DNA from 3 places in the Modestobacter sp. NPDC049651 genome. Region 3 is predicted to be linked to each of the others. Evidence: predicted binding sites of a transcription regulator. Region 3 holds the regulator's gene; each other region holds the start of a gene.
The links. The regulator LexA, encoded in region 3, represses DNA repair genes until DNA is damaged. The targets are predictions, from matches to a motif close to TCGAACANNTGTTCGA.
Positions count from the first base shown of each region.

Region 1 (7,460 bases), on a different contig from region 3:
TCTCGTGGGGGCAGTGCGTCCGGTCGGTGGGTCCGCTGGAGAGTCCAAGGCGCCGTCCCCGTCGTCGCTGCCGTGGTCGCTCGGTGGCGGGGCGGTCCCCGGCCACCGACCCGACCGTAAGGCTGAGCACCGGACCGCGCCATGCCCATCGGCGCGGCCGGCCGCCGGCCCGACGGGCGCGCCCGCGTGTCGCCGCGACTCGCCGCCGACCGGCCGCAATCCCGTTCCGCAACGCAACGAGCACCGCCGGGAGCGAACGGCCCCTACGGTGTGCCGGTGCGCGACGGGGAGAGCAGGACGACCGGAGCAGTCCGGTCTCCCCGGGGCAACCCCGGGGGCCGCTCGCCAGCTCGGCATCGCGTCACCCGCCGTCCAGTGCGCTCCGCGCACCTCCCGGCGCCCCTGTCCGGGGCAGGCTGCGCTCCCCGTCGCGCACCTCGGCAGTGACGACGAAGGTCGAGCGCCGACTCGAGGTCACCGCGGCCGGCCTCGCGACCGCGCTGCTCGGTGGCCGGTGGCAGCGCCGCGAGATGGTCCGCCGCACGGCGGTGGCGCTGGGAGCGGAGCGGGCGCCCCGGTGGGTCGGCCGGCTCGTCGGCGAGGTGCTGGCCGCCTACGAGCACCCGCCGGCCGACCGGCCGCGGGAGCTCGCCGACTTCGTGCGGACGACGGAGGGCTGGCGGCGCAGCCGGGTGCTGGTGCCCCGACCGCGGGTGGTGCGCTGGCAGCCCGCGCCGACGGCGGTGGTCGCGCGCCGGCGCGGGGTGGCCGACCTGCCCGACCTCGCCGCCGTGGCCCGGCTGCTGGATCTCGACACCGCCGAGCTGGCCTGGTTCGCCGACGCGCACCGGCTGGAGCGCACGGCGGCCGAACCGCTGCGGCACTACCGGTGGACGGTGCGCGAGACGCGGTCCGGCGTCCGGTTGCTGGCCGCGCCGAAGCCACGGCTGAAGGAGGCCCAGCGCCGGCTGCTGCGGCACGTCGTGGGTCCGTTGCCGGTGCACGACGCGGCGCACGGCTGCGTGCCCGGTCGGTCGGTGCGCACCGCGGCGGCGCCGCACACCGGGGCGGCGGTGGTGCTGCAGCTGGACCTGGAGTCGTTCTTCGCGGGCGTCGCGGCGGGCCGGGTGCACGGCCTGCTCCGCACGGTGGGCGGGCTGACCGAACCGGTGGCGCACGCGGTCACCGGGCTGGTGACCACCGTGGTGCCGCGGGCGGTGTGGGCCGCCGTCCCGGCGCCACCGGACGACGAGCGGCACCGGCGGCTGGGCCGGCGGCTCGCGGTGCCGCACCTGCCGCAGGGCGCACCGACGTCCCCGGCGCTGGCCAACCTGGTGTGCTTCCGGCTGGACCGGCGACTGACCGGGCTCGCCGCGTCGTTCGGGGCCACGTACACCCGCTACGTCGACGACCTCACGTTCAGCGGGGACCGCGGTCTCGACCGCGGCCGGTTCGAGCGGCTGGTCGGTGAGGTGGTGACCGAGGAGGGGTTCGCGCTGAACGCGGCGAAGACGCGGTCGGCGCCGTCGTCCCGGCGGCAGTCGGTGCTCGGGGCGGTGGTCAACGTGCGCCCCGCGCTCCCGCGGCCGGAGCGGGACGCGCTGCGGGCGCTGCTGCACAACTGCGCCGTGCACGGGTGGACGACGCAGGTCCGCGACCGCGACCCGGCGACGTTCCGCGACCACGTGCTGGGCCGGGTGGCGTGGGCCGCGTCGGTGGACCCGGTGTCCGGTGCCCGGCTGCGCGCGCTGGCCGACCGCATCGACTGGGGCGTCACCGCGGGATGACGCCGTCCCTCGCCAGCGTCGGGACGTCGACCGGCACCGTGTCCGGGTAGAGCAGGCCGCTGCCGGTGTTGAGGACGACGACCTCGTCGCTGCTGCCCAGCCAGCCGGCCTCGCGCAGCTGCCCGACCGCGGCGAAGCAGGCCGCGCCCTCGGGGCAGGTCCAGGTGCCCTCGTCGCGGGCGAGCTGGTGCTGCGCGGCGAGCAGCTCGTCGTCGGTGACCGCGACCGCGGTGCCACCGGTGGCACGGACCGCGTCGAGCACCAGGAAGTCACCCAGCGGCTTGGGCACCGTGATGCCGAAGGCGACGGTGCGCGGATCGGCGGGCGCCGTGCTCTCGTCCCGCCCGGCCAGGAAGGCGTCGACGATCGGCGCGCAACCGGCGGCCTGGACGGCGACCAGCCGCGGCAGGTCACCGATGATCCAGCCGAGGGCCTTCAGCTCGAGCAGCGCCTTGTGGATCGCGATGATCCCGACGCCGCCACCCGTCGGGTAGAGGATCACGTCGGGGCAGCGCCAGCCGAGCTGCTCGGCGATCTCGTAGCCCATCGTCTTCTTGCCCTCGATGCGGTAGGGCTCGCGCAGCGTGGAGGTGTCCTGCCATCCGGGCCGGTCTGCGACCTCCCGCTGCACGATCGCCCCGGCGTCGCCGATCAGCCCGTCGACGAGGTACAGCTCGGCGCCGGTGACGACGCACTCGCGCCGGGTGATCTCCGGTGCGTCGACCGGCATGGCGATGAGCGCACCGAGGCCGGCGCGGGCCGCGTACGCAGCCCAGGCCGCGCCGGCGTTGCCGTTGGTGGGCATGGCGATGCCCTGCACGCCGAGCTCCCGGGCTCGGGAGACGCCGACGGCGGCGCCGCGCGCCTTGAACGCGCCGGTCGGCAGGAGGCCCTCGTCCTTCATGCGCAGGGCCGGGACGCCGAGCCGGGCGCCCGCGGTGGGCAGGTCGAGCAGCGGCGTCATACCCTCGCCGAGGCTGACCACGTGCCGCGGGTCGCGCACCGGCAGCAGTTCGGCGTACCGCCACAGCGTGGGCGCGCGGCCGGCGATCTCCTCGCGGGTCACGGTGCCGGCGACGCGGTCGAGGTCGTAGCGGGCCAGCAGCGGGGCGCCGAGCGACGACGTGCCCTGGACGACGTCGGCGTCGTGCCGCGAACCGTCGCGGGAGCACTCCAGGTGGGACAGCGCGGAGACGGAAGGCCGGGGCACTGACGGCGCAGCAGAGGTCACCGGCGCAGTCTGCCCGCGCCGGTGATCCACACCGGAAGCGCACTACTGGATGAGGGGTCCGATGATGATCTCGGTGCCGTCGGGGCGGTAGGTGCGCCATCGGCCGCCGGGATCTCGAACGACTGAGAACCCATGGTGGACCTTGGTGTGGTGCCGTTCGCACAACAACGCTGAGTTCTCGAGGCTGGTCTCACCGCCGTTGATCCAGTGCACGAGGTGGTGGACATCGGCCCACCAGTGCGGCGCCCCGCACCCGGCGAACACGCACGTCCTGTCCCGGGCGACGACTGCTCGGCGGAGGCCCGCCGGCACGATGCGGTGCCTTCGCCCGTAGTCCAACGGCGTCCCGTCCGGACCCATCACCACGCGGGAGACGACGGCGTCGCAGGCCAGCCACCGGGCCCGGGCGGCGGAGATCTGCGCCCCGAACCCCATGGTCGCCGTCTGGGCGCCGGTCGCGGGGTCGATCAGGTCCTCCAGCTGCACCTGGACGACCACGTGCGGCTTCTCGCTCCGCAGGATCGGCAGCTGACCGCTGGCGAGCTGGTTGTCCGCGATCTGCACGAACGCATCGCCCTGCTGCTGACGCCGGTTGCGGGTGTCGCCCTTGGGGCGGTGGGCCTGCACCTGGGACTCCAGGGCGGCCTGCACCTTCGCCCCGGCAACGGCGTCGAAGTGGAACCGGCCGCTGATCGACCCGTCGGCGTGCTTGACCATCGACAACGACCGTTCCTCGGTCGGGTCCGGCTCGGGCCCATCGGGGTCCAGCGCCTCCTTGAAGGCCCCCACAGCGATCTTCAACGCGTCGTGCGAGGACTCCCGCGCCACCCGCGCCCAGGCCTCGTCGAACGCGGTCAGGTCGATGTCCTGCGCCACCGCCTGGGCGAGCTGCTTGGGGCCCACCGCACCAGCGATGACCTTCACCTGCGCCGCGCTGATCGACCCGTCAGCGAACCCGGCCGCCACCTGCGGGAAGTGCGCCAGCAGCCGGCCGGCGCGCAGCAGCTGCGACGCGTCCTTCTTCGCCAGCCGCTGGTGCCCGACCAGCCACGACCGCATGCTCTTCAGCCCGTCGCGCTCGGGCGCCTGCGTGGTCTCCGCGTGCCGCGCGGTGCGGGTCAGCTCCGCGGCCACCAGGTTCCCCGCCGCCACCAGCAGCGCCGTCCGGTCCAGGGCCTCCCCGTCGGACAAGCCGTGCAGGTCCTGCCGCGAGAGGTCACCGAGCAACGCCAGCAACGGGTGCATGACACCTCCCGACGACTTCGAACGTGTGTACGAAGTCTACCGGGGAACGACCGCCCTCACCAGACGAATGCCCAGGTCAACCGGCCGATCAGTCCCGCGGTGGCTGGCGCGGAACCGGAACGTCAGCCGAGGAAGCCGACCAGCACCCAGGCCGTCGCCCCAGCGACCGCCAGCAGGGCGGAGACCAGGTAGACCGCCACCCACTGGAACCCGCGCACGCGCCGGCCCTCCGCGGGCACCAGCTCACGCAGCTCCAGCAGCGGAGCCGGGCCGCGCCGGTACCAGCCGCGCACGACGACGTCCTGGTCGACGAGGTCGGGCACCCGGAGGAGGCCGAACAGCGACCGGGCGAAGGGCCACGGCTGGCGGTAGAGGACCGGGACGAAGCCGGACCCGTCCTGGACCACGACGTCCGGGCTCAGCACGTACCCGGGGGTGCCGCGGCCGACGACGCGCCCGTGCACCTCGACCGGCAGGCCGGTGACCGGGTTGGCGTCGAGGCGGGTGAGCAGCGAGGCGACCCGCGGTTGCGGTCGGCTGGGCAGCAGCGGCCGCTGGAACGACGTCCGGACGAAGAGCGCCGCACCACCGACCGTCGCCGCCTGCGCGAGCAGCAGCCAGGAGTGGGAGCCCCACGCGACCACCCCGACCAGCAGCGCGACCAGCGGGAGGTAGTTGACCGGCAACTCGAGCCAGAACCGGCGTCGGGCCCGCGAGAGGTCCGGGCCCGCGCACGACTCGGCCACCTCGCGGGCGCTCCACTGCCGGGGAGCGCCCGGCAGACCGCTGCCCTCCAGCGCCGCGATCCGCCGGACGACCAGCGGGTGGGTGCTGAACAGCTGGGTGAAGCGGGCCCACGGGTTGCAGGTGTCCCAGCGCAGCGCGCCGACGACCTCGCGCGGCTCCAGCCCCCGCTCGCGGGCGGCGAGCACGGTGGCGCCCTGCGCCTGGTCGGCGATGCCGAGGACGCCGACCGCGCGCACCCGGTGCCGGCGGCGCTCCTCCTTGGCCGCGGCCCGCTTGGCCTCCTTGTCCTTGCCCTGCGCCGCAGCGGCGGCGCGCGAGACCCGGGCGGCGTCGACCTGGCCCATGCCGTACCCGATCGACACCAGCGCCGAGCACAACGCGTCGCCGTCCCGGGTGACCGTGCAGCTGTAGTGGTCGGCCCCGAGCTCCCGTGCCCGGCTGAGCGCGAGGACGACGAACTGCGACAGCAGGTAGCCGAGGTACCCGATGACCGCCGGGATGGCGGTGTTCGCGTTGTTGCTGCTCCGGAGCGAGAGGTAGACGTAGTAGAGGACGACGGGCACCGTGCTGGCGATCGCCATGACGACCACGTCGTTGTGCCGCACGTGGCCGACCTCGTGGCTGACGACGGCGTCCAGCTCGCGCTCGTCGAGCCGCTCCAGCAGCCCGCGGGTGACGTAGATCCGGGCGTCGCCCCGGTGGTGGCCGAAGGTGAAGGCGTTCGGCGTCCCGTCGTCGACGATGCCCAGCCGCACCGGCCGGACCCCGGCCTCGGCGCAGCGCCGCGCGACGATCGCGCCGAGCTCGTGCTCGGTGTCGTAGCGACCGTCGACCCACGCGATCGGGGTCGCCGGGACCAGCCACTGCACGATGACGGGCGCGAGCGCGTACTGCCCGGCGAGGAACAGCAGCGAGACCACCAGCGGCACCCAGACCGGGACGCCGAGGACGACCAGGACGGCACCACCAGCGGTCAGCAGCGCGGCGAGCAGGAACAGCGAGAGGGCGGAGCGGCGGAGCACGTAGCCGGCCATGGGGTGTCTTCCCGAGCATCGACGACAGGTGTCTGTGCTGGTCCCCCCACGGTTCCCGCATGATCACGAGCCGCGCCGCGGCCACTGTCGACCGCATCGATGACCGGCGCAACTCGAACCGGCCGCGCCCCCTGTCCGAGAACCTCAGTGCGCCGCGCCGCCCAGGTGCAGCAGCGCGACGCCCGCCACGACCAGGGTGACGCCGGCGACCTGCCACCCGGTCAGCGGCTGCCCGAGGAACACCGCCCCGATGACCACGACGGCCACCGTGCCGACCGCCGACCAGATCGCGTACGCCACCCCCACGGGCACGGTCCGCACCACCTGGGCGAGCAGCGCGAGGCACAGCAGGTACCCGGCCACCACGGCGGCGGTGGCGCCGGGCGCGGTGAACCCGTGCGTGCGCGGCAGCAGCGAGGTCGCGGTGACCTCCGCCGCGATCGCCCCGGCCAGCAGCAGGTAGGCCACCCGGGTCAGCCGGCGGTGGTCTCCGCCAGCAGCACCTCGTGCTCGCGCACCGCCACCGCCACCCGGGTGCCGGGCGCGAGGTCCGCGGCCCGGTGGGACGGGACGTCGGCGAGCAGCTCGGCGCCGTCGGCGACGGCCCGCACCCGCAGCCGGGTGGTCGGCCCGCGGAAGGTGGCCACCGCGACCTCGTGCCCGCCGGCGGGGTCGGCCGTGGCGGCGACCGCCTCCGGCCGCACCAGCACCAGCACCGCGGTCCCCGCCGGTGGCACGGCCGCGATCCGGTCGACCGGCAGCCGCTGCGTCCCGAGCCGGACCGTCGCGTCGAGCTCGACGACGCCCGGCAGCCGGTTCATCGTGCCCACGAACTCGGCGACGAACGGGGTGGCGGGCCGGTCGTAGAGCACCGCCGGCGCGGCGCACTGCTCCAGCCGGCCGGCGCGCATCACGCCGACCCGGTCGGCCATCGACAGCGCCTCCTCCTGGTCGTGGGTGACGAACAGCGTCGTGACGCCGAGCTCCAGCTGGATGCGGCGGATCTCGTCGCGCAGCTGCTCGCGGACCTTCGCGTCCAGCGCGGACAGCGGCTCGTCGAGCAGCAGCACCCGCGGCGCGACGGCCAGCGCCCGGGCGAGCGCGACCCGCTGCTGCTGCCCGCCGGACATCTGGTGCGGGAACTTGCCGACGTGCTCGGCGAGGCCGACCAGCTCCAGCAGCTCGCGGGCCCGCGCCCGGCGCCGCCCGCCGGCCTGACCGCGCAGCCGCAGCCCGAACGCCACGTTGTCCTCGGCGGTCATCGTCGGGAACAGGCTGTAGGACTGGAACACCATCCCCATGTCCCGCTTGCGGGCCGGCACGCCGGTCATCTCCCGGCCGTCGACCAGGATCGACCCGGACGTCGGCTCGTCGAAGCCGGCGAGCAGCCGCAGCGCCGTCGTCTTGCCGCAGCCC
Region 1 covers NZ_JBFAOG010000005.1:151,718-159,177, forward strand. The annotation lists gene AB0J00_RS09735 (reverse transcriptase family protein) at 444-1,787, shown strand; gene AB0J00_RS09740 (threonine synthase) at 1,774-2,997, opposite strand; gene AB0J00_RS09745 (DUF222 domain-containing protein) at 3,061-4,263, opposite strand; gene AB0J00_RS09750 (M48 family metalloprotease) at 4,386-6,044, opposite strand; gene AB0J00_RS09755 (multidrug efflux SMR transporter) at 6,189-6,512, opposite strand; gene AB0J00_RS09760 (ABC transporter ATP-binding protein) at 6,518-7,460, opposite strand, start outside.
Region 1: the regulator LexA is predicted to act here: its motif matches at 4,281-4,296, upstream of AB0J00_RS09745 (DUF222 domain-containing protein).

Region 2 (7,460 bases), on a different contig from region 3:
CCCACGACCGAGGAGGAGACCCGATGACCGCCGTCCTGCCCCCGCCGTCCGCGCCGCGCATCGCGCTGGCCCGCACCCGCCTCGAGCTGCGGCTGTTCGCCCGCGAGCGCCAGCAGGTGGTGTTCTCCTTCGCCTACCCGGTCGTGATGATGGTGGTGTTCGGGTCGGTGCTCGGCGGCGACGAGCGGCCCGGCGGCATCCCCTTCCCGCAGTACTTCCTCGCCGGCATCGCGGCCACCGGCATCGTGCTGACCAGCTTCCAGGCGCTGGCCACCTCGATCGCCACCGAGCGGGAGACCGGCCAGCTGGAACGGCTGCAGCTGCTGGGCACCCCGCCGGTGGCGTACTTCGCCGGCAAGGCCGGGCAGGTGCTGGTGACCACGGTCGCGCAGCTGGCCCTGCTGCTGCCGGTCGCGCACTGGGGGTTCGACGTGCCGCTGCCCACCGACCCGGGGAGGTGGCTCACCTTCGCGTGGGTGCTGGTGCTCGGGGCGCTCGCCGGGTCGGTGGCCGGCATCGCCGCCTCGCGGATCGCCGGGAGCGCGGCGTCGGTGACCACCGCGGTGTCGGCGACGACGATCGTGCTGCAGTTCTTCTCCGGGGTGTTCTTCGCCCCCGACGAGACGCCCGGCTGGATGCAGCAGGTCGCGGCGCTGTTCCCGCTGAAGTGGCTCAACCAGGGGCTGCGGTCGGTGTTCCTCCCCGACGGCGCGGCCGCGTTCGAGCCGGCCGGCGGGTGGGAGCACGGGAAGGTGGCCCTGGTGCTGGCCGCATGGGCGATCATCGGCGTCGTGATCTGCGCCCGCACGTTCCGCTGGCGCCGGGCCGACGGGTGACCGGCGCCCCCCGGTGGCAGGCCGCCGCCGTCCGGCCCGCGGGCACGGACGGCGGCGCCGTCGCGCCGACGTCCGCCCGGGTGGTGGCGCTGGTGCTGCACACCGCCTTCGCCGCGCTGACCGCGGTCGCGCTGGTCGAGGCGGCCACCGGGGACGGCGACGGGTCGCGCGCGGTGCTGCTGGCCGCGCTGCTCGGCTGGGCGGTGGCCTACCTGCTGCTCGGCGGCTGGGTGGTCCGCGGCCGGCTCGGCACGCTGTTCGACCGGCAGCCGGCGTCGCTGGAGACCCGGGCGCGGGCCTTCCTGGCGCTGCACGTGGCGGTGGTCGGCGTGCTGGCCTGGCAGCGGCCCGCGCTGCTGTTCGTCATGTGGATCGCCTTCCCGCTGGTCTGGTTCACCGCCGGCCCGGTGCGCGCCGGCGTGGTCTGGACACTGGCGCTCACCGCCGCGGCGGTGCTGCCCCCGGGGGTGGCGTGGCTGCGCGGCGACGAGCCGCTGTGGGGGCCGGGGGAGACCTTGGTCGGCGCCGCGCTGAGCCTGCTCATGGGCCTGTGGGTGAACCGGGTCGCCGACCTCAGCGTGCAGCGCGGGCAGCTGATCGCCGAGCTGGAGGCCACCCGCGACGAGCTGGCCGCCGCGCACCGGGACCAGGGCGTGCTCGCCGAGCGGGAGCGGCTCGCGCGGGAGGTGCACGACACCCTCGCGCAGGGCTTCACCAGCATCGTGGTCCTCGCCCAGACCGCGGCCGTCCAGCTGCACCGCGACCCGGACGCCGCCGCCGAGCGGGTCGCGCTCATCGAGGAGGTGGCCCGGGAGAACCTCGCCGACGCGCGGGCGATGGTCGCGGCGTTCGCCCCGGTGGCGCTGGACTCGAGCACGCTGGTCGAGGCGCTGCAGCGGCTGGCCGCCCGGTTCGGCCGGGAGACCGGCGTCGCCACCCGGGTCGACCTCGCCGCGTTCGGTGACGGTGCCCCGGGGCTGACCCGCGGGGAGGAGATCGTGCTGCTGCGCGGCGCCCAGGAGGCGCTGGCCAACGTGCGCCGGCACGCCGCCGCGAGCGCGGTGGTGCTGCGGGCCGCGCGGGTGGGGTCGGTCGTGTCGGTGCACGTCGAGGACGACGGCGTCGGGTTCGACCCGGACGCCGCGCAGGGCGTGGGCCTGGCCGGGCTGCGCGACCGGGCCGCGGAGGTGGGCGGCGAGGTCGACGTGGCGTCGGCGCCGGGGCGGGGGACGCGCGTGACCGTGCGGGTGCCGGTCGCGAAGACGACGGCCGAGGGAGCATCGCAGCGAGGAACGAGCGAGGAGCGGATCGAGGCCGGAGCCGAGCCGTGGACACGATGACGGTGCGGGTATTGGTGGTCGACGACCACCCGGTGGTGCGCGGGGGAGTGGTCGGCTGGCTGGCCGCGCAGCCGGACCTCGACGTGGTCGGGGAGGCCGCCGACGGGCTGGCGGCGCTGGCCGCGGTCGCCGAGCACGCGCCGGACGTCGTCCTGATGGACCTGCGGATGCCCCGGCTGGACGGCGTCGCGGCGACCGGGCGGATCGTCGCCGCGCACCCCACCGTCCGGGTGCTGGTGCTGACCACCTACGACACGGACGCCGACATCGTGCGCGCCGTGGAGGCCGGTGCGACCGGCTACCTGCTCAAGGACACGCCCCTGCCGCAGCTGGCCGACGCGGTGCGCGCCGCCGCGCGCGGGGAGACCGTGCTGGCGCCACCGGTGGCCGCCAAGCTGGTGTCGCGGATGCGGCAGCCGCCGGCCGAGGCGCCGACCGCGCGGGAGCTGCAGGTGCTCGGCGGGGTGGCCCGCGGGCTGACCAACGCCGAGATCGGCCGGGAGCTGTTCATCGGCGAGGCGACGGTGAAGACGCACCTGCTGCGGGTGTTCGCCAAGCTCGGCGTCGACGACCGCACCCGGGCGGTGCTGGTCGCGGTCGAGCGCGGCCTGCTGCCCGGCCCGGGCGCCTCCTCCGGCTGAGCCGGCCGAGTGCGCAGTCGTGGTCGCCGACGCCGGCGTGTCCGCCCGTGTCGGCGACCGCAACTGCCCACTCGACCCGTGACCCCGGCGAAGGTTCTTCGCGAAACCACGGGCCTGGTATTGGCCGATTGACCTGGGGATTCGCCTGGTGAGGATGGTCATCTTCCGCTAGACTTCGTACACACGTTCGAAGCGGTCGGGAGGTGTCGTGAGCGGATTGCAGTCGGCGCTCGACGAGCTCGCGGCCGAGGACGTCGAGGCGTCCACCGACGCGCAGTCCCTGGACTCGGTGGGGGAGTTGATCGCGGCGCGGAACCGGTTGGACGCGCAGATCGCCCGCCGGGTGCGCCACGCCGAGTGCATCCAGGCGCCGGAGCGGGACGGGCTGACGTCGATGCGGTCGTGGCTGATCGGGCACCAGCGGGTGTGGGCGAACGACGCGTCGAAGGTGGTGCGGGCCGGTCGGACGCTGCCGCACTTTCCCCTGGTGGCGGAGGGGTTCGCGGCGGGTGAGATCACTGCGGCGCAGGTGGACGTGATCGCCGACGCGGTGGGTCCGAAGGAGATCGCCGCTGCCGCGGAGCAGGGCATCGACCTGGCCGCCTTCGACGAGGTCTGGGCGCGGGTGGCTCGGGAGTCCTCGCACGACGCACTCAAGGTTGCGGTGCAGGCGTTCGAGGCCGCGTTGGACCCGGACGGGCCGGAGCCCGATCCGACCGAGGGTCGGAGCCTGCGGATCGTCAAGCACGCCGATGGCAGCACGACCGGCCGGTGGGACCTGGACGCGGTGGCGAGCGAGAAGGTGCAGGCCGCGATCGAGTCGCAGGTGCAGGCCGACCGGCCGAAGGGCGACACCCGTAATCGGGCGCAGCAGCAGGCGGACGCGTTGGTGCAGATCGCGGACAGCCAGCTCGCCAGTGGCCAGCTGCCGGTGCTGCGTGGGGAGAAGCCGCACGTCGTCGTCCAGGTGCAGTTGGAGGACCTGATCGATTCGTCGACCGGCGCCCAGACGGCGACCATGGGTTTCGGGGCGCAGATCAGTGCTGCAAGAGCCCGGTGGCTGGCCTGCGATGCGGTGGTCTCCCGGGTGGTGATGGGCCCCAACGGCGTGCCGCTGGACTACGGCCGCAAACACCGGATCGTGCCCGCACCCCTCCGGCGGGCGGTGGTGGCCCGGGACAAGACGTGCGTGTTCGCCGGCTGCGGGGCACCGCACTGGTGGGCCGACGTCCACCACCTCGTGCACTGGATCAACGGCGGCGAGACCAACCTCGAGAACTCAGCGCTCTTGTGCGAACGGCACCACACCAAGGTGCACCACGGTTTCACCGTGGAGCGAGATCCGGGCGGCCGATGGCGAACGTTCCGGCCCGACGGCACCGAGATCCTCATCGGACCCTTGTTGCAGTAGAGCGGCGCACGCCGCCGACGTGCGCCCGTAAGCTGGTCTCCCGTGAGTCTCACCATCGGCATCGTCGGCCTGCCCAACGTCGGCAAGTCGACGCTGTTCAACGCCCTGACCAAGAACGACGTGCTGGCGGCGAACTACCCGTTCGCCACCATCGAGCCCAACGTCGGCGTGGTGGGCGTGCCCGACCCGCGGCTGGACGAGCTGGCGAAGCTGTTCGGCTCGCAGAAGGTCGTCCCGGCGACGGTGAGCTTCGTCGACATCGCCGGCATCGTGCGCGGCGCCAGCGAGGGCCAGGGGCTGGGCAACAAGTTCCTCGCCAACATCCGCGAGAGCGACGCGATCTGCCAGGTCATCCGGGTGTTCACCGACCCGGACGTCGTCCACGTCGAGGGCAGGGTCTCGCCGTCCGACGACATCGAGACGATCAACACCGAGCTCGTCCTGGCCGACATGCAGACGCTGGAGAAGGCCGTCCCGCGGCTGGAGAAGGAGTCGCGCAAGGACAAGGAGCGCAAGGCGCTGCACGACGCGGCCGTCGCCGCGCTCGAGGTGCTCAACGGCGGGCAGACGCTGTTCGCCGCCGGGGTCGACGCCGAGCCGCTGCGCGAGCTGACCCTGCTGACCACCAAGCCGTTCATCTACGTCTTCAACGTGGACGCCGACGAGCTGGCCGACGAGGCGACCCTCGACGAGCTGCGCGCGCTGGTCGCCCCGGCCGAGGCGATCTTCCTGGACGCGCAGACCGAGTCCGAGCTGATCGAGCTGCCCGCCGACGAGGCCGCCGAGCTGCTCGAGTCGATCGGGCAGAACGAGCCGGGCCTGGACCAGCTGGCCAGGGTCGGCTTCCGCACCCTGGGGCTGCAGACCTACCTGACCGCCGGGCCCAAGGAGGCCCGCGCCTGGACGATCCCGATCGGCGCCACGGCGCCCGAGGCCGCCGGCGTCATCCACTCCGACTTCCAGCGCGGCTTCATCAAGGCCGAGATCGTCGGCTACGACCAGCTGATGGAGGCCGGCTCGATGAACGAGGCGAAGTCCCGCGGCTGGGTGCGCATGGAGGGCAAGGAGTACGTCATGCAGGACGGCGACGTGGTGGAGTTCCGCTTCAACGTCTGAGGTGGCCCGGAGGCTGCTCGTCCGCGGGGGCCGCCCGCAGTGACAGCACCGCCGACACCGCGTGCCGCCGTCGCGCGCTCAGCTCGGCGAACAGGACCGGCGCCTCGTCGAAGGGGACGACGTCGGTGAGCAGGTGGGCGCGGACGTCGTCGCCGTGCGCGCCGAGCAGCGCCAGCGTCTCCAGCGAGAGCCGGCGGCGGTCCCAGACGTGGTCCAGCCCCCGGGGCACCCGGCCGATCTGGGCGCAGCGCACGGACAGCCCGTTGTGGTGGAACTCCTCGCCGAGCGCCAGGTCGCCGGCTCCTCCGGTGTAGAAGGCGAGGTCCACCACGAGCCCCCGCGGCCGGGCGCACCGCAGCGCGGTCGCCAGCGCCGCCGCCTGCCCCCGGCACTGGAACACCACGTCGGCCCCGTGGTCGGCCGGGCCGTGCCGCCACCGGGTCTTCAGGTCCCGCGCGAGGTCCGGGGTGTCGTCGACGGCGGTCAGCCCGAGCCCCTCGGCCGCGGCCCGCCGCTCGGGTGTGGCGTCGACGACGACGACCTCGGCAGCGCCGTGCACCCGGGCGAGCAGCCCGACCAGCAGCCCGATCGCCCCGCCGCCGACCACCACGACCAGCCGGCCGGCCACGCCGTCCCGGAGCCGGGTCCCGCCGGCGTCGGCGGCGGCGTGCAGGACGCCGTTGGCGCAGATGGGCCCGAGGTGGGCCACGTAGACGCCGAGCAGCGGGTCGAGGCCGGGCGGCAGGGGGACGACGTGCTGGGTGAGCGGGTCGGCGTGGACGACGGTCGAGTGGCCGTAGGCCATCGCCACGACGGCCCCCTCGGTGACGGCCCGGGTGCGGCTGTCGGTGACGCGGGCGACCTCCATGTAGCCCAGCCGCCGCACCGGGAACCGCTGGGCCGGCCGGGTCCGGTCGAACAGCCCGAGCTCGGCGTCCCACCCGGCGGCGAAGTAGGGGCTCGTGCCCCGGTACCAGGTCAGCTCGGTGCCCGCGGACAGCCCGGTGAAGAGCGTCTCCGCCCGGAAGGCGCCCTCGGCGAGCGGCGGTTCCGGCGTCTCCTCGACCGCCAGCACCCCGGGTCGGGGCACGACGAGCGTGCGCACGCTGCCGGGCATCACCGGCCCACCCGGACCGTCGTCCCGGTGGCGGTGGCCTCCGCGACCGCGCAGGCCAGCCGGTGGGTGCGCAGGGCCTCGGCGACGTCCACCAGGGCCGGCGGCGCCGGCCGGCCCGCGACCACCTCGAGGAAGGCGCGGTCGACCGCCCGGCGCGGGTCCACCGTCGGCTCCACCTCCTCCGGCCCGGTCCGGGTGCGCAGCCGCAACGCCGTCTCGGTGAGGTGCACCCACGCGCCGTCGGCCACCACCTCCACCCCGGCGGAGGTCGGCGCCGGCAGCACGCAGGAGGTGCTGACGGTCCCCACGGCGCCGGACGCCAGCCGCAGCACCGCGGCGGCTGCGTCGGGCACGTCCCGGCCCGCGCGGCTGGACGGGGCGGCGGCGCCGACGACCTCGGTCACCTCGCCGGCCAGCACCCGCAGCAGGTCCAGCACGTGCGTCGCCTGCTCGACGACCTGGCCGCCGGAGCGGTCCTGCCGGCTCCACCAGGCCGGTGGCGGGGTCGTGCCCCACCAGCGGGCGTCCACCAGCCGGACCGGGCGGTCGCCGAGCGCGGCGCGGGCCCGCCCGAGGGTGTCCAGGTGCCGCCAGTGGTACCCGGTCGCGGTGGGCAGGCCGGCCGCGGTGACGGCGGCGGCCACCCGCTCGGCCACGTCGAGGTCGGCGGCCAGCGGCTTCTCCACGAAGAAGGGCAGGCCGGCACGGACGACCGCGAGCTCGAGCTCCCCGTGGGCGAAGGGCGGGACGCACAGCCACACCGCGTCCACGCCCCGGTCCAGCAGGTCGGTCAGGCCGGACGCGCCGGCCGACCCGATCTCGGCGGCGAGGGCGGCCGAGGCGGCGGCGTCGGGGTCCCAGACGCCGGCCACCTCGACGTCGTCGAACGCCGCGAGCACCCGGGCGTGACGTGCACCGACGCCGCCGGCACCGACCAGCCCGACCCGGATGTCCATGCCGGCATCGTGCCGGGCCGGGCCGTCCAGCGCACGCGCCAGC
Region 2 covers NZ_JBFAOG010000008.1:94,602-102,061, reverse strand. The annotation lists gene AB0J00_RS13270 (ABC transporter ATP-binding protein) at 1-27, shown strand, start outside; gene AB0J00_RS13265 (ABC transporter permease) at 24-836, shown strand; gene AB0J00_RS13260 (sensor histidine kinase) at 833-2,176, shown strand; gene AB0J00_RS13255 (response regulator transcription factor) at 2,173-2,817, shown strand; gene AB0J00_RS13250 (DUF222 domain-containing protein) at 3,026-4,228, shown strand; gene ychF (redox-regulated ATPase YchF) at 4,271-5,344, shown strand; gene AB0J00_RS13240 (zinc-binding dehydrogenase) at 5,334-6,461, opposite strand; gene AB0J00_RS13235 (Gfo/Idh/MocA family oxidoreductase) at 6,461-7,417, opposite strand.
Region 2: the regulator LexA is predicted to act here: its motif matches at 2,993-3,008, upstream of AB0J00_RS13250 (DUF222 domain-containing protein).

Region 3 (7,460 bases):
ACGTCGAAGAAGACCGTCGCGGTGCCGGTGGCCGCGGCCACGACGAACAGCTGGCCGAGGGTGAGCACGTCCAGCGCCCAGGCGACCGGGATGGAGGCCAGCACCCCCGCGCGCACGAGGTCGGCGATCACCAGCACGCGCTTGCGCCGCCAGCGGTCCACCCAGGCGCCGGCCGGCAGCCCGATCAGCAGGAACGCCGCGGTCTCCAGCGCGGTGAGCACGCCCATCTCCATGGGCGAGGCCGCCAGCACGCCGACCGCCAGCACCGGCAGGGCCAGCTGGGTGACCTGGGTACCGACCTGGCTGACCGTCTCGGCGGCCCACAGGTGCCCGAAGTCGCGGTGCCGCCAGAGGCTGCGGGAGGAGCTCACGCGGGCAGCGTGGTCCAGTGATTGGGGAGTGTCAATCACTAGGTTCTAGGCTGGGCCCGTGTCGCAGTACGAGGGTCCCCGGCGGCCGGCCACCGACGCCGAGGCGAGGGCGCTGGCGTCCGCCGTCCGGCTGCGGATCCTCCGGCTGTGCCTGGACCGGGCGCTGACCAACAAGGAGCTCGCCGCCGCGCTGGGCCGCAACCCGGCCACCGTGCTGCACCACGTGCGCACGCTCGTGGACACCGGGTTCCTGGCCGCGGAGGAGGAGCGGCGCGGCACCCGAGGCGCCCGGGAGGTGCCCTACCGGGCGACCGGCAAGAGCTGGCTGATGGACGACGCCGGCGGCCCCGGCCCCTCCCGCGACCCGGCGCTGGCCGCCTTCCGGGAGGAGGTGGCCGCGGTCGGGGAGGACCAGCTGGCCAGCACCCGGCTGGCGCTGCGGCTGCCGGCCCCCGACCTGGCCGAGTTCCGGGACCGGCTGCACGCGCTGCTCGAGGAGTTCCGGGTGCGCCCGCCGGGCCCGGAGCCGGAGCGGTGGTCGCTGTACGTGGGGATGCATCCGGAGCCGCCCGGTGTTGTACCGGGCGATGACGACACAGTCGATGACGACAACTCACTCGCCCCGCACCCAGGGGCATGTCACGCTGGACCCGATGACCACCGCACAGAACCGGGCCGTTCTGGCTGACGCGCAGGCGCGCGCCGACAAGGCCGCAGCCTCCCGGCCCGCCCCCGCCGGGCAGTTCGACGAGGTCGACGACACGACCGGCTCCTACCTGCTGGAGGAGCGCGGGTCGCTCCGCCGCGTCGCCGGGCTGTCCACCGAGCTCGCCGACATCACCGAGGTCGAGTACCGCCAGCTGCGCCTGGAGCGCGTCGTGCTGGTCGGGGTCTGGACCGAGGGGACGGCGGCCGACGCGCAGCGCTCGCTCGCCGAGCTCGCCGCCCTGGCCGAGACGGCCGGGTCGACCGTGCTCGAGGCGCTCGTGCAGCGCCGCGACAAGCCCGACGCCGCGACGTACGTCGGATCCGGCAAGGCCGCCGAGATCCGCGACATCGTCGCCGCGACGGGCGCCGACACCGCGATCTTCGACGGTGAGCTGACCCCCGGCCAGCTCAACCAGTTGGAGAAGATCCTCAAGGTCAAGGTGGTCGACCGGACCGCGCTGATCCTCGACATCTTCGCCCAGCACGCCACCAGCCGGGAGGGCAAGGCGCAGGTCGAGCTCGCCCAGATGCAGTACATGATCCCGCGGCTGCGCGGCTGGGGTGAGTCGATGAGCCGGCAGGCCGGTGGTCGTGTCGCCGGCGGTGGCGGCATCGGCACCCGTGGTCCCGGTGAGACCAAGATCGAGACCGACCGGCGGCGGATCCGCGCGCGGATGAGCAAGCTGCGCAAGGAGATCGCCGGCATGGCGACCGCCCGGGCCACCCAGCGCTCGGGCCGCGACCGCAACGCCGTCCCGAGCGTGGCGATCGCCGGCTACACCAACGCCGGCAAGTCCAGCCTGCTCAACCGGCTCACCGACGCCGGCGTGCTGGTGCAGGACGCGCTGTTCGCCACCCTGGACCCGACGGTCCGCCGGGCGCGGACGACGGAGGGCCGCGAGTACACGATGACCGACACGGTCGGCTTCGTCCGGCACCTGCCGCACCAGCTGGTCGACGCGTTCCGGTCGACGCTGGAGGAGGTCGCCGCGGCGGACCTGCTGCTGCACGTGGTCGACGGCTCCGACCCCGACCCGCTGGGCCAGATCGACGCGGTGCACACCGTGCTCGGTGAGATCGACGCCAGCGCGGTGCCCGAGCTCATCGTCGTCAACAAGGTCGACGCGATGAGCGAGGAGGACGTGCTCGCGCTGCGCCAGGCGCTGCCCGGCGCGGCCTGGGTCTCGGCCCGCACCGGCGAGGGGATCGAGGCGCTGCGCGACGTCGTCGCCGCCCGGCTGCCGCACCCGCACGTCGACGTCGAGGTGCTCGTGCCCTACGACCGGGGCGACCTGGTCGCCCGGGTGCACCGGGACGGCGAGGTGCTCGACGAGCAGCACGAGGCCGCCGGCACCCGGCTGGTCGCGCGGGTCGACGCCGGCCTGGCCGCCGCGTTGACCTCGTTCACCGTGCCGGTCGCCTGACCGCGACCTGCCTGCGCCCGGAGGGGCGGCGACCACCCGGTCGCCGCCCCTCCGGCGTGTTCGGCACCTGTTCGGCCTCCGTTCGGGTGCCCCCGCCGCCGGCAGGGTCACGGGCAGGTCACGGTCCCGGTACCGTTCCCCTGTGACCAGCGGCGCGGTGCGGCGGGCGGTGGAGCCCGCCGGGGAGGTGCCGGCGTCCCGCCCGCACCCGGTGATCGGGGTCGGGCGGCCGCCGTGGTGGTTGCTCGTCCTCGCGGCCCTCGTCACCGCGGGCGTGACCCTGGACCTGCTGGGCCGGGGCCGGCTGGAGCGGATGGACCTGCGGGTCTCCGAGATCGTCGACGACTGGGGCCTGCGGCACTCGGCGGTCTATCCCGTGTTCTGGGTGTTCACCCAGGCCGGTGGCCGCGGCTTCATCCTCGCGGTGCTCGCCGGGCTGGTCGGCTGGCTGGCCTGGCGCCGCCGGACGCTGCTGCCGCTGGTGCGGGTCGTGGTCGCACTGGCCCTCCTCACCGCCGTGGTCTACGCGTTCAAGTGGGGGATGGGCCGCACCGCGCCCCGCTACCCGGGCTCGTTCTTCCACCTGGGCGGCGAGAGCTACCCCTCCGGGCACGTGGCCAACGCGGTGCTCATGTGGGGCGTCGCGCGCTGGCAGGCGGTGCAGTTCGAGCTGCCCGGCCGGGTGCAGCGGATCGCCTGGGTGCTCAGCGTGGTCGGACCGGCGGTCGCGGGCGTGGCGATGGTGGTGCTCGACTTCCACTGGGTCACCGACGCCGTGGTGGGGGCCGCCGTCGGCATCCTGCTGCTGGGCGTGGTGCATGCACTGGACGACGTGCTGCTGTCACGCTGGGTACGTGCGCGCGCAGGCCGCCCTCCCGAGTGACCCTGCCGGCCGGCGTCCGCGCGCCGTCCGGCGGCTGCGTCCTGCCGTCCTGCTGAGCGCGCCGCTGGCGCTCGCCGGTGCCGTGCTGCCGCTGGGGCCTGCCGCTGCGGAGAGCGCCGCCGCCTACGGCGCCCCGACCACCCGGTGCGAGATCACCGACGACCGGCTGGCCGAGCTGTCCGGTCTGGCCGGTGCCGGCAGTGCCCTGCTCGCCATGGACGACGGCGGCGACCGGGTCGAGGTGTACGTGCTCGACGAGCGGTGCCAGGTGGCCGAGGTGAGGACCGGCGAGGTGGACCCCTACGACCCCGAGGACATGGCGCTCGCCGCCGACGGCACGGTGTGGATCGAGGACGCCGGGGACAACCGGGCACAGCGCGCGACGGTCGCCATGATCGCGCTGCACCCCGACGGCACGACCGCGGTCACCCGGATGACCTACCCCGACGGTCCGCACGACGCCGAGGCCCTGCTGCTCGCTCCTGACGGCACGCCGTACCTGGTGACCAAGGAGGTGCTCGGCGCCAGCTCGGTCTACCGGCCCGACGCCCCGCTCACCGACGGCGCCACCGTGCCGATGAGCAAGGTCGCCGACCTCGGGTTCACCCTCACCGGCACGCCCGGCGGCCCGGTGGGCCGCGCCGGACAGCTGCTGGTGACCGGCGGCGCGGTCTCCGCCGACGGGGCGCTCATCGCGCTGCGCACGTACACCGACGCCTACGTCTGGCCGCTGGAGGGCTCGGACGTCGCCGGCGCACTGCAGGGCACCCCGACCCGGGTGGCGCTGCCGGACTCGCCGCAGGGTGAGGCGATCACCTTCGGGGAGAACAACCGCGACCTGGTGGTCTCCAGCGAGGGGCTGCCGGCCGCGGTGACCGTGCTGCCGGCGCAGGCGCCGATCGCCCCGCCGGCGGGGCAGTCGGCGGCGGCGAAGGGCGCGGCCGCGGAGAGCCCGTCCTCGGACCCGGCCCCGTGGGTGCCGGCCGCGGTCATCGCCGCGGTGCTCGCCGCGGTGGTGGTCTGGGCGGGGAGCCGCCTCCGTCGCCGGAGGACGGCCGCTCCGGAGCCCTGACCCTCGCGGGTCTCCGCTCCGGGGCCCGCGCCGAACGGGCGCGGGCCCCCGCGACGGGATCCGTCGTCAGACGCGGCGGAGGACGGTGACGACCCGGCCGAGCACGGTCGCGTCGTCACCGGGGATCGGCTCGTAGGCCGGGTTGTGCGGCATGAGCCAGACGTGGCCGTCGCGCCGCTTGTAGGTCTTCACGGTGGCCTCGCCGTCGATCATCGCCGCGACGATCTCGCCGTTCTCCGCGGTGGGCTGCTGCCGCACCACGACCCAGTCGCCGTCGCAGATCGCCGCCTCGACCATCGAGTCCCCGGTGACCTTGAGCATGAACAGCGTGCCCTCGCCGACCAGCTCTCGGGGGAGCGGGAAGACGTCCTCGACCGCCTGCTCGGCGAGCACCGGCCCGCCGGCGGCGATCCGCCCGACCAGCGGCACGTAGGTGGGCGCGGGGGCCTGCGCCTCGTCGACCCCGGAGGTCGGGCTGCCGGCGGCGAGCGCCGTGGGGGACGCCTCGGCGGCACCGGAACCGTCACCGGGCATCCGGACGTCGAGCGCCCGGGGGCGGTTGGGGTCGCGACGCAGCCAGCCCTTGCGCTGCAGCACCGACAGCTGGTGGGCGACCGAGGAGGCCGAGGACAGGCCGACGGCCTCGCCGATCTCCCGGACCGAGGGCGGGTAGCCCCGGCGCTCGATCGAGTCGCGGATGACCTCGAGCACCCGGCGCTGCCGCTGGGTGAGCCCGTCGCCGGCCTCGCCGCGGTCGGGGAACTCGCGCACCGCAGCGCCCGCGGTGGTGGCTTCGCCCTCAGGCTGGGACGCCGCGCGTCGGCGTGAGGTGCCGCCTGGGGTCCGGCTGTCGACGGCCATGTCTCCTCCTCGCCGGTTGCGGGCCCCCGCAACCACGTGTCCCCGGGCCCGTCGGCCGGCCCCGGGTCCTGCTCGCCGCTCCGGTCGCCGCCCGTGCCACGGCCTGACGGGAGCGGAGCCCGACGCGAGCGGCCGCGGGCGGGGGCGCCCGGGTGTCGAGGTCACGGTAGCGGTCCCGGCCCGATCGTTCAAACACACGTTCGAAGACGTTGCCGTGTCGGGGGTGTTTTTGTCGGCGGCCTGCGGTAGACATCGCACAGACGTTCGATTCGAACAGGCGTTCGACTTCCGGGTCGGTTCGGTCCGCTGACCGGCCGGTCGGAGGGGCGTCCTGAGACGAGCAGGAACCCGGCACCCAGCCGAGACGAGGAGTACGTGCGATGGCCACCGTGCAGCACCGCGTGCAGCAGACCGCGACGAGCCCGGCCGACGGCCGCACCCTCCGGCCGTCGGTGGTCGGGCGCCCCGGGGCGGGTGCCGGCCGCGGTCCGCAGCCGGTGGGCCCGGCCGGTCGCCGCGGCGCCGCCCGTCCGGGCCGGCGTCGCGTCGGCGCCGACGCGGTGCCGGGCGGGCGTGCGGTCCGCGGGGGGCGCCGCCCGGTCGTCGCCGGCGCGCCGGGGGAGTGGGCCGTCGGTGCGCCCGCGCCGCTGCGGCTGACCCGGCGGGGTCGGCGCGTGCTCGGCACGTTGCTGGTCGTCATCGGCCTGGCGATCGCCGCCGTGGCCGCGGGCATGCTGCTGGGCGAGGGCGACGGCGGGCTCCGCCTGGCCGGCTCCGCCACCGTCGTCGTGGAGCCGGGCGACACGTTGTGGTCGATCGCCGGCGACGTCGCCCCGCACGAGGAGCGCCGCTCGGTGGTCGACGCGATCGCCGGCCTCAACCACCTGACCGGCGGTCAGGTGCAGGCCGGTCAGGTCCTCCGCCTGCCCTGACCCCGGTCGCTCGACCACCGGGCGTGCCACCACCGCCCGGGAACCCCACCCGCCGCTCCGGTCCGCCCCCTGCGGTCGGCGTCGCGTGCTCGCCTGTCGTTCTCCGAGTGCGTGTGCGAGTCCTGCCGAGCGGGGCCCTGACGGCTCGTCAGCACCTGCCTGTTGCGGCGCGACGGGTGGGGCCGGTGGGGGCCCGCGGGTCGGTCGTGCACCAGTGGAACAGGACACGCCGCGTCGGGCTTGCACCCTCTATGGGGGTTCGCTTACGGTTCCACCACAACATCTAGTGCTTACACGGCTGTAAGACATCCACACCCGCTCCACACGTTCTCCCCGCCGCATCCACCGGATGTCCCCGGGGCAGTCCACAGGAGCGGTCCGCCGGCCCACCGTCGTCCGCCCTCCCCGGGGTCCTCGGCAGGCGGGCGCGACACCCTGACGAGAGGAGCTCGGCGTGCGCTGCCCCTTCTGCCACAACCCGGACAGCCGCGTCGTCGACTCCCGGGAGATCGACGACGGCGCCACCACACGCCGGCGCCGGTCGTGCCCCGGCTGCGGCCGCCGGTTCACCACGGTCGAGGAGGCCGTGCTCGCCGTCGTCAAGCGCAGCGGGGTGACCGAGCCGTTCAACCGCTCCAAGGTGGTGGCCGGCGTGCGCCGCGCCTGCCAGGGCCGGCCGGTCGAGGAGGACCAGCTCCAGCAGCTGGCCCAGCAGGTCGAGGACGCCATCCGGGCCAGCGGCGCCGCCGAGGTGCCCGCCCACGAGGTCGGGCTGGCGATCCTGCGGCCGCTGCGCGAGCTCGACGAGGTCGCCTACCTGCGCTTCGCGAGCGTCTACCGCGCCTTCGACTCCATCGAGGACTTCGAGAAGGAGATCAGCGAGCTGCGGGCCCGGCACCTCACCGCCGGCACCCCGCCGCTGCCGGGCATGCAGCCCGACGTGCCGGCCCCGCGCCGGCGGGGAGGGGGGCGGAACCCGTCCGCCTCCGGAGGCAGCGCCGCCTCCCCCTGATCCGCAGCACCAGCACGCCAGCACCGCAGAACTGTCAGCACCACCCGCTACACCAGTCAGGCACACCCACCGCGGCGCTTCCCCCGCTGCAGCCCACGAGGGAGATCCACCACTCATGACCGAGACCGAAGACCGTCTCACCGCCACCCGTGCGCGTCGCGGCGGCAAGGCGCCTGCCCGGGGGAAGGGCCTGAAGG
Region 3 covers NZ_JBFAOG010000018.1:55,704-63,163, forward strand. The annotation lists gene AB0J00_RS19320 (MFS transporter) at 1-371, opposite strand, end outside; gene AB0J00_RS19325 (winged helix-turn-helix domain-containing protein) at 430-1,059, shown strand; gene hflX (GTPase HflX) at 1,025-2,503, shown strand; gene AB0J00_RS19335 (phosphatase PAP2 family protein) at 2,646-3,386, shown strand; gene AB0J00_RS19340 (hypothetical protein) at 3,358-4,458, shown strand; gene lexA (transcriptional repressor LexA) at 4,525-5,229, opposite strand; gene AB0J00_RS19350 (LysM peptidoglycan-binding domain-containing protein) at 5,700-6,251, shown strand; gene nrdR (transcriptional regulator NrdR) at 6,706-7,263, shown strand; gene AB0J00_RS19360 (vitamin B12-dependent ribonucleotide reductase) at 7,379-7,460, shown strand, end outside.